DNA from 2 places in the Paenibacillus sp. GCM10027629 genome. Region 1 is predicted to be linked to the other one. Evidence: a T-box and tRNA genes for the amino acid it is inferred to sense, from the RefSeq annotation. Region 1 holds a T-box; the other holds one or more tRNA genes.
The links. The T-box of region 1 lies ahead of ACFQZR_RS10925 (valine--tRNA ligase). A T-box ahead of a tRNA ligase gene usually reads a tRNA of that ligase, here a tRNA-Val.
Positions count from the first base shown of each region.

Region 2: it encodes a tRNA-Val, which carries the amino acid that the T-box ahead of ACFQZR_RS10925 (valine--tRNA ligase) is inferred to sense. The anticodon was not compared.

Region 1 is NZ_JBHTGZ010000009.1:359,035-364,132, reverse strand. It holds gene ACFQZR_RS10925 (valine--tRNA ligase) at 1-2,599, opposite strand, end outside; T-box leader at 2,716-2,991, opposite strand; gene ACFQZR_RS10920 (hypothetical protein) at 3,125-3,289, shown strand; gene ACFQZR_RS10915 (LysM peptidoglycan-binding domain-containing protein) at 3,496-4,830, opposite strand.
Region 2 is NZ_JBHTGZ010000003.1:550,178-555,275, reverse strand. It holds gene ACFQZR_RS03005 (TcaA 3rd/4th domain-containing protein) at 1-162, opposite strand, end outside; gene ACFQZR_RS03000 (DUF3574 domain-containing protein) at 258-728, opposite strand; gene ACFQZR_RS02995 (TetR/AcrR family transcriptional regulator) at 892-1,485, shown strand; gene ACFQZR_RS02990 (PH domain-containing protein) at 1,703-2,104, shown strand; tRNA gene ACFQZR_RS02985 (tRNA-Val) at 2,266-2,338, opposite strand; tRNA gene ACFQZR_RS02980 (tRNA-Ile) at 2,446-2,522, opposite strand; tRNA gene ACFQZR_RS02975 (tRNA-Met) at 2,549-2,625, opposite strand; gene ACFQZR_RS02970 (hypothetical protein) at 2,713-2,877, opposite strand; gene ACFQZR_RS02965 (ABC transporter substrate-binding protein) at 2,986-4,488, opposite strand; gene ACFQZR_RS02960 (ABC transporter ATP-binding protein) at 4,495-5,098, opposite strand, start outside.

The DNA.
Region 1 (5,098 bases):
GCTCTTCTTCGATGACTTTAGCAGGTGCTTTGGCAACAAAACCTTCATTGGCAAGCTTCTTATCGACACGTTCAACTTCGCTTCTTAAATTCTTCACTTCTTTTTCAAGACGCTCAATTTCCTGCGCAATATCGATCAACCCTGCAAGCGGAAGATACAGCTCGGCGCCCGTCACGATGGCTGTCATCGCTTTTTCTGGCACAGCAATGTCTGTAGAAGCTTCGAACTGCGAAGTGTTACAGAAACGTTTGATGTAGCCTTCATTGTTACGGATAATCGCATCACTCTGCGCATCAGCCGATTTAATGACAAGTTCAATTTTCTTGCTCATCGGAACGTTCACTTCTGCACGTACGTTACGAACAGCGCGGATAATGTCCATCAGCAAGTTCATTTCTTTCACGGCATCCGGAGCTTCCAATTTCTCATCGTATGTCGGCCAAGCAGCAAGCGTAATCGTCTCGCCTTCATGCGGCAAATGCTGCCATATTTCCTCGGAAATATAAGGCATGAATGGATGGATCATCCGCTGTGTACGATCAAGCACGTAGGACAATACGGATTGGGTCGTACGTTTCGCTTCCGCATCCTCACCGTAGAGGCTAAGCTTCGCAAACTCGATGTACCAATCACATAGATCATCCCAGATAAAGTTATACAAGAGGCGTCCTGTCTCACCAAATTCGTAAGAATCCATCAGACGTGTAATATCGCGTGCAGTTTCGTTCAAACGGTGTAGGATCCAGCGATCCGCCGTTGAGAGATTGCCGCTGATATCGATCTGATCAACCGTGAAGCCTTCAAGATTCATCAACGCAAAACGGGAGGCATTCCAAATTTTATTGGCAAAGTTACGAGCTTGCTCAACCCGCTCCCAGCGGAAACGCAGGTCTTGCCCTGGCGTGCTGCTCGTGGAGATCATATAGCGCATGGCATCTGTACCGTATTTGTCGATAACCTCAAGCGGGTCAACACCATTGCCGAGGGATTTGGACATTTTGCGTCCTTCGGAATCACGAACAAGACCATGCATTAATACATCTTTGAATGGAATTTCATCAGTGAATTCCAGCGCCGTGAAGATCATGCGAGCAACCCAGAAATAAATGATGTCGTAACCTGTTACGAGCACATCAACCGGATAGTAGCGTTTCAAATCTTCTGTATCTTCTGGCCATCCAAGTGTTGAGAAAGGCCATAACGCTGAACTAAACCACGTATCCAGTACATCCTCGTCTTGTTTTAGGTTCGCGCTGCCACATTTGCAGCAAGCCGTTACATCTTCATGCGCCACATGAAGCTCACCGCAATCACTACAATACCAGGCCGGAATACGGTGTCCCCACCAGAGCTGTCTGGAAATACACCAGTCACGAACATTCTCAATCCAGTTCAAGTATGTTTTCTCGAACCGATCCGGTACAAAGTTAACGCCTTCGCCTGACTTCTGCGCTTCAATCGCACGTTCAGCTAATGGTTTCATTCGTACGAACCATTGTGTTGAGAGATACGGTTCAACCACAGCTCCGCTGCGCTCGCTATGTCCTACCTGATGAACATGATCTTCAATCTTGATCAATACACCTAGTTCTTTCAAGTCATTTACGATTTGCTTCCGGCAATCCGCACGATCGATTCCTTGGTACTTACCAGCAAGCTCGTTCATGACGCCTGACTCATCCATCACTGTGATTTGTGGAAGATCATGGCGAAGACCCATTTCAAAGTCATTCGGATCATGTGCTGGCGTAATTTTCACCGCGCCGCTTCCGAAGTCTTTCTCAACATAATCATCCGCAATCACCGGAATTTCACGCCCAACAATTGGAAGGATAAGCATCTTGCCAATCATATCTTTGTAACGTTCATCTTTGGGATGAACTGCAACCGCTGTATCACCGAGCATCGTCTCCGGACGCGTCGTTGCCACTGTGATCGAACCGCTGCCATCTGCAAGTGGATATTTCAAATGATACAAATGGCCTTGTACTTCCTTATACTCTACTTCAATATCCGACAATGCTGTGCGTGCTGCCGGATCCCAGTTAATGATATATTTGCCGCGATAGATCAAGCCTTTTTCATAGAGCTTCACGAAGACTTCACGTACCGCTTTGGACAGACCCTCATCGAGTGTAAACCGCTCACGGGAATAGTCGAGTGACAACCCCATTTTCGCCCATTGCTCACGTATCGTGTTCGCGTAAGTTTCTTTCCAATCCCATACTTGCTCTAGAAATTTCTCGCGTCCCAGATCATGGCGCGTTACGCCGCCTTCACGCAGCTTCTGCTCAACTTTCGTCTGTGTCGCAATCCCTGCATGGTCAGAACCTGGCAACCACAACGCATCATAACCCTGCATCCGCTTCGTACGCACAAGAATATCTTGCAATGTAAAGTCGAGCGCATGCCCAATATGAAGCATTCCTGTTACGTTCGGCGGTGGGATCACTATGGAATACTTCGGCGCATCCGGACGTTGACCTGCTTTGAAAAATTCATTTTTCATCCAGAAATCGTACCACTTCTGCTCGGCCGCTTTTGGATCATACGTCGTTGGCATTGACGTCTGGTTTTTATTATCCTGTGCTTCTGACATGATAAACCCTCCATTTATTTACATTCAGAGTCTACACCTACACGTTCAATCCATGTATAAGTCTATAGGTAAAACCAATAAACTTGGGAGTTGAACAAATAAAAAAACCCTTCGTCTCAAAGGACGAAAGGATATCTTCCGTGGTACCACCTTTGTTTCGCATACCGCTAACAAACATCATCTACCTTATAGCATGCGACACTCAACAGATAACGGCTGCAACCGGTTTGCACTAGCTCTTCCATTCATCGCAGATACATCTGCATCTAGAAGGATTCGAACAAACAACTCCAGGGCGACTTCAGCAACTACATCCTGCGGAGCCTCACAGCGTCAGTCAGCTCCACTCTCTGAAGGGTTCGGTGCCTACTATTCCCTTTCAATGTCTTTCCTATATAGAATATCCAATATTTTATCATTTAAATCCCTCATCGTCAATCATTGCAAGCAGATGCACAGAAGCTAGGCTTCCTAGTCATACCAGCTCGTCAATCCTCATAGAATACGATAAGGTGGTGGTCCAACGTGGAACGATGGTGGTACAAAAACCGCTATACCGTCAAAGGCGTCATTTTCCCTTTAATCTGCATCCAATTTGTCCATACCCTCATATTACCTACGGGTTTTGGTGTCTTCGTCCTTTTTGCACTGTTCTTAATCTACTTAGGATTTTTATTTAACGTCTATTAGCATACATCATGTCTGGGAGGCTTTGCAGGCGAGGGTCTGTAAGGCCTCTTTAACATATATAAGGCAAGACACTCACAGAACAGCAAAAAACCCCTCACCTGACCCGGTCGAGATTCTCTCGAAGTGGCTCTGGTTACGGGGCTCGCTCATCCGATCCACGCTGAACATCATGATCATCGAATGTCATTTTGCTCCACTCAATTCAATTATGGGATATACAAAACTTGACCTTCCGCTATCGTATGATCATTCAATCGATTATATAACAGCAGTTCACGTGGATTCATGTTATAGCGATCGGCGATCATATCCAAGGTTTCTTCCCGCTGAACTATACAAATCTTTAACTTGCGGAAGGCTCTCTTCTCATCTTCATGATTCAAGAACAGACTCTTCCATTCGACTTCTTCACCATTCGAACTAGAACGCAGCTTCTTCGCTTGCTTCTCCAGTTCTTCCACGGCATGACGCGTCTCAATTTCCTTGATATTCTTACTCGAATAGAGCAGCGCACTAAGACCCATATTATTAGCATTCTCAGGTTCTGGCTCTTTCTTACTGTTAAAAGCAACCTTGAGCGCTTTCTTCTCTTCCTCGATCCGCTCTTCAAGAGAAAGCTCCTCCGCTTCGGAGCTCGTGTTCTCCTCTACTAACCCGTAATCATAGAAAGGTGCCTGCTGTGACTCTTCGATCGGGTGCTCCGAATTTGAAATAAACACTTTTTCTTTTTCTTGCTCAATCGGTTCTTGAGGTGTGAATTCCAGACGAGGTTCCTTGTCCGTCTCAAGTGAATCGATCTGTTGTGGCTGATCGCTGAGCGTTACCTCGGCAATGCGTTCCGTCGATTCACGATCTTCTTGCTCAATCCGATTCTGACTATCCGCTCCCTCGGCTTGAACGGTTATAAATTCGGGGTGAAACGTTATACCTTGATACTTCTCTTGCTCAATCTCTTGCTCAATCTCGTGCTCAATCTGTTGCTCACGCTCGTACAAGCTGACGGATTCGAGAATATCGCCAACATCATTATTCTTCGAGGCCTGGAACGCCTCTTCCGGTACGTCTTCTTCCGATTGGGAACGGAAATCCTTCGGTGCAGCTGCCTGAACTTTTGCCGGCTCGGTCTGGTGAACAACGGTAAATTGCTCGGCCATCCAAGGCGATTGCTCCGGCTGTGTAAGTTCAATCCCTTTGAGCGACAGTACGCCATTAATGTTAATCGTTCGCGTCGATAGCAGATCCACATCGAAATTCTCAATCTCGACTGAAATATCGTCCAGACTTTGTACTCGATTCATTGGCAATGTAATTTCCACAGGAATAAAGTGCGCGAGGGTAAGCGTTGAACGCTGCTCATCATCGCCTTTATATACGCCAGACAGCAGCAGATTGCCGCGCAGCGTTGCGTGGTCTCCATGCGGAACGACTTGAACATTCGGAACAAGCTCGATCTCTTCTAATTCTTGTATCCCAACTACTTCATCTGATAAGTGAACCCGCTCGTAAATGTCAAATCGCAAACCATAGGATTGATCAAACAAAACGAGGTCCTCCCTTCTGCATATAAACCTAAATGACCATCATTGTCAGATGGATATCATGACTACTTACATTTATCTATATGCCTGGAAGGAAAGAGCATGCCATATATTTTTAAAAAGTGGGACAAAGTTTATGAACTTCGTGGAAATTTGCTATCTTAGCAAAAAAGAACCTGGCCGTTGGCCAGGTCCTTCAAGAAACTGCTACGTTCGAGCACGTGAAAGGAGGAGTACGGGGTTCCACCCGCTGTTGAAATTCGTGTTCATT
Region 2 (5,098 bases), on a different contig from region 1:
GATCACCTCAGATGCCTGTTTATCTCCCTTAGAAGCTGACAAAAGTACAAATATCAAGACTACAGCAATGACGATGACTGCGACAATAATGAATACAGGCTTCTTTTTAAATCTCTGTCCAATCGTTTGTGTATGCGGTTCATTGTTGGATGATGGATTCATGATTTCCCTCCAATAAATAAAATAGAGACAGATTATGATTCTGTCTCACATATAATGATGATAGCTAAATATTTGATTTATAGAGCATTTTGCTTTTATTCAATAAAATACATCTTGCCATCGACTTCAAGGGATACCGAAGATTGAGCTAGATCTTCCTTCAGCTGCTTCGCATAAGCTACCACTTGATCTAACGATTTTTTATCCAATGTTTCAGCAAATGAGTACACAATCGTCACATTTTCCTTGATCAATTTTTTATCTTTATCGACCCAAGCCCCTTCACCATCGATCGCCGTAGCACCACCGAACCATTCAGAGAATTTCGCAAGTGCTTGATCGACGAACTTTTGCTGTGCTTCTTCTGTAATCTGAATATTGCCTTTCACCGTGGATGGAACGTAAATTTTGACTTCGTGACTGAGGCTAAACTGTCCATCAAGAGCACTGCCTGTAATCCCGGTCGCTGCAGCTCCCTCCGCACTGTAGGACTGCTGTACCGGTACGAAAACCAATGTCAACAGGACTACAATTGCTACAGTAATAATCCAGTTCCTTTTCTTCATCCTTTATGTCTCCTTTACTTTTTTACTCACCGAACGGTTACCCTAGTCAAAATCCCTTCGTCCAATTCAGATACCAACCAGTCGGTATATACTGGAAATTATTATATAAAAGGAATGTGGTATAATCAATAGGACGACAGAATTATAAAAAGGGGAAATTTGGATGGGCCATCAGGAGCAATCACAGCAGACAATCGAAAAGTTAATGAAGTCCGGAGTAGAGCTATTCTCACGCCAAGGGTACTCCAATACAAGCATAGACCAAATTGTAAAACATGCCGGCTACTCCAAGGGAGGCTTCTATGCTCACTTCCCTAGTAAAGAGGAATTTTTACTTAAAATTATTAAGGACGGGATTGATTTTTTCTTTGATGATTTGAAGGCTGCACTGGAACAGAAAGATCGAAATTTGCTTGCCAAATTCAAGGACTATTCACTGCGTTTAGTTAAAGAATCCTATAAGCAAGGATCCTCACTGCTGCTAATCCATGGATGCATGAACTCGAATGAACTGCCCATGGTCAAAGAAAGACTCATTCAGCAGATGGAGGAATGGCGACAATTCCTTACACATTTTTATCAAGTGATGAAGGATGAAGGAATTGTGGGCAGCCCGTTGGATGCGAGGATTCTTGCCACAGCATCCATGGCCCTATTTAATGGAATAAATCTGCAGCACTTCGTTGACGATCGGATTCGACTGGAGGACATGCTGCTGGTCCTCCTGGATCTGCTTCAAATCCAGGAATCGAATTAAATATAACATCAAATAAAAATATTATATTTAACACATGAGTTGACGGTATGGAATTAAGGCTTACTCTCTCTATCCTCAAGGCTTTTCACCAATACAGGAATCATCTTTTCAGCTGCCTAAAATTATTCAGGTTCCGTTACTCATGTCAAAATGCTACAATTAGGAAGGTATTGACTTCTAATTTTTCTATAATTTTCTCTCAAGGAGGTAGACTCGAATGTCAAATAAAGAGTCGCTAACACGTGGATCGTTAATTTGGGAAGGGAGAAAACGCACAATCTTCGGCTTGCCGCTTTCATTTACAAAATACTTTGTGTACGAGAAAAGATTGGTCACAAGAAAAGGATTCATTTCATTGGTAGAGGATGAATTGGATTTTTATAAAGTACTAGATAAGAGTCTAGTGTTACCATTCTGGCAGCGTGTATTCGGTTGCGGTTCGATTCACCTCAATGTTGCCGATGTGGATACGCCAATCAAAATACTTGAATCGGTTAAAGCTCCACGAGAAGTGTACGATCACATCGATACTATCGTAACGGAACTGACAAAGAATAACTCGGTGCGTACAGCCGCCAGCATCCTTGGTTCGATATCGCAAGAAGACTTCATTCGTTAGATGTTCTTATATGCAATAATCTACGAATTATAAAACTCCAGAAATGCAATAAACCCTTACTCCGTAAGGGTTTATCTTGTACCAGGCTGTTCAATCCAAATAAATATTAATAAAAACAAAAGAGCCCTTATATATCAAGGACTCTCAGGTTTGATCTCGTATGATCTGTAGTGGGCTCGAACCACTGACCCCTACCCTGTCAAGATAGTGCTCTCCCAGCTGAGCTAACAGATCATGTTATGAAGACAAATACTATAGTACCAAATTCTAATTGCGATGTCAATCTAAATCTTAAATCTAGAAATCTCTGAAACTTATGTATGATAGATCAAGGATTACTATGGTGGGCCCTGAGGGACTCGAACCCCCGACCAATCGGTTATGAGCCGACCGCTCTAACCAACTGAGCTAAGGGCCCTTAATCAATTCATCATCATAAGAATTTGGTTGCGGGGGCAGGATTTGAACCTGCGGCCTTCGGGTTATGAGCCCGACGAGCTACCGAGCTGCTCCACCCCGCGTCATTTATTCAATAGCGACAAAAATAAATATACACTATATATACGAGTAAAGTCAAGAAAAATTTAACGTTCTAAACAATTATCACCTTAGGTGATAAATCGTACTCCATAACGACCCTTACGCGAGCGAAAAATCTCGATTTCCTGCGGATCTGCATAGCCATAAATCCATGCGTCATTCTCGATACGCTTCAGGATGCAGCTCGCTTGAAATTTGGTATTGTACAACTTGCCCCAGTAGATCCATTTCATATTGACTCAGCTCCTGTCTTATCATGATGTCTTCTTTATGCCTATAGAATACCCCATAACATGAAAAAAAAGCCTTAAACTTCATACGAAGTTTAAGGCTCTCCTTACTTAACCTGCTGGGACGCCTTCTACCGTGCCACCGTTCATGACTTCCCCACCGCCACCAATAGGCTTACCTGGGTTCTTCTTCATCTCGACAAGCAACTTGTCGCCTTCTTTTTGCCACTCTTTCAAGCCCTCTGCAGAAGATTTCTTGCCATCAAGTACCGTCTGGAAGATCTCTCTTCCTTTTTCTTGCACTTGATAAATGTTAGGGTACTTGTTATACAGATCCATCTCTTGGTTGTTCGGTGTGACAGGCTTGAGCGTATAGAAAGCTGCAATGTTATAGTTCAAACCATCTTTTGGTTGAATATATTTCTTACGGGATACAATCTCATAGCTGCTGCGCGATTTCAATTTTGCCCATTCTTCACTATTTAAGAACTTGATGAAATCCCAAGCATCTTTATCATTTTGAGCTTTGGCATTAATACCCATCAAGTTGTTCAGATAGATATTACCGCCAATGCCCGGTGCTTCAGGATGCGTTGGAAGGGTTACAACATCCCAATCCACTTTCTCGAAGTTCTTAATTTTTGACGCATTTTTATTCGCATCCAAAATATCATTTACATAGCTGTAGTCTGCAATCGTCATTGCTGTTTTGCCAGACAAGAAGCTATCGCTTGCAAGTGGATTATAACGTCCATTAGACGAATCATCCTGTTGTAGGTCTTTTTGTGTTGGAATAACTTTCTCGGATACCAGCTTCGCAAATGTGCTCCAAGCCTTCTCCCAAGCTGGTGTATCAACCGTCATCTTGTCGCCCTTATCATCGAACATACGAAGCTGCAAGGCAGAGAGATACGTTCCTGTCATATCATAGAATGGATCTCCTGACCAACGATTCAATTGAAGTCCGAACTTCTTGTTCGCACCATCACCCGATTTCAAACGGCGTGCTAGCGTAAAGACATCTTCCCAGCTCATGCCGTCTTTAGGCGGCTCAATATTGTTCTGTGTGAAGAATTTCTTATTATAGAATAAGGCCGATGAACCAAACGTAGGTGCAAGACCATAAATATTGTTGTCGCCTAAATCTTTAATTCCTTCCATAACAGTCGGAACAATATCTGTAGTATCAAATTTATCTTGTTGGATCATTGGATCCAGCTGTTTCAACATATTCTCACGAACGAGCTTCTTGTACACATTCGTGTCCATAATCATCACGTCAGGAGCATTTGGACCAGAGAGCAGCTTCTTCGTCTCTTCAAATGGATCTGGTTGCTTCTGATCTGGCTTAGGCTCTTCATAACGATAGTTGCTATTGTCAATCGCCGATACGAATTCAATCTTCACATTCGGATGCGTATATTCATAGATATCTGTGTATTGCTGGCGAAGATAAGAATCGTCGCCTCCGTAACTATAGATCGTACCAATACGTAATACTTTCTCTTGTCCGGCTTCCTCGCCTTCACCCTTGCTGCATGCCGCAAGAACAGGAGCGAATAATGACAAACTTAACGTAACCATTAACAGCTTCTTACTCCACTTTGTCTTCATCCTAAATTATCCCTCCAATGATTTGGGTGACCGAATAATAATCTGATCCCCATCAAACTCCATTGATGCTTTATCTTTAATTTGCAGAGCTTGTAGGTACTCTTTAGGCACCTGCAAACGTCCAACCCGGTCAACAACCACGTACGCCTCATGAACCTGCTGAAGCGCGCCATGGCCCTTCATTAGCGCCTCTTCATCTTGATCCAAGTTTGGATTCCTTTTGATGAACTCAGTACTTGTCAGACCATCCCGAATGGCTACTACACGATCGACTTTCTCAGCGAGCGATAGATCATGGGTTACGATAACGATCGTAACGCCCAACTCTTGATTCAATCTCCGGAAAATCCCCATAATGCTATCCGAGGTCTGCGTATCCACAGAACCTGTCGGTTCATCGGCCAGCAGAAGCCGTGGACGATTCGAGAGCGAGATCGCAATCGCCACACGCTGCTGTTCCCCCCCGGAGAGCTGATGCAGCTTGTTATACATTCGGTCTTTCAGACCGACCCATTCGAGCAATTGCTTCGCATAGGCGCGGTCTACCTTCCCGCTGAGCATCATCGGCATCTCTACATTCTCAATCGCTGTTAGATAGGGGAGCAAGTTC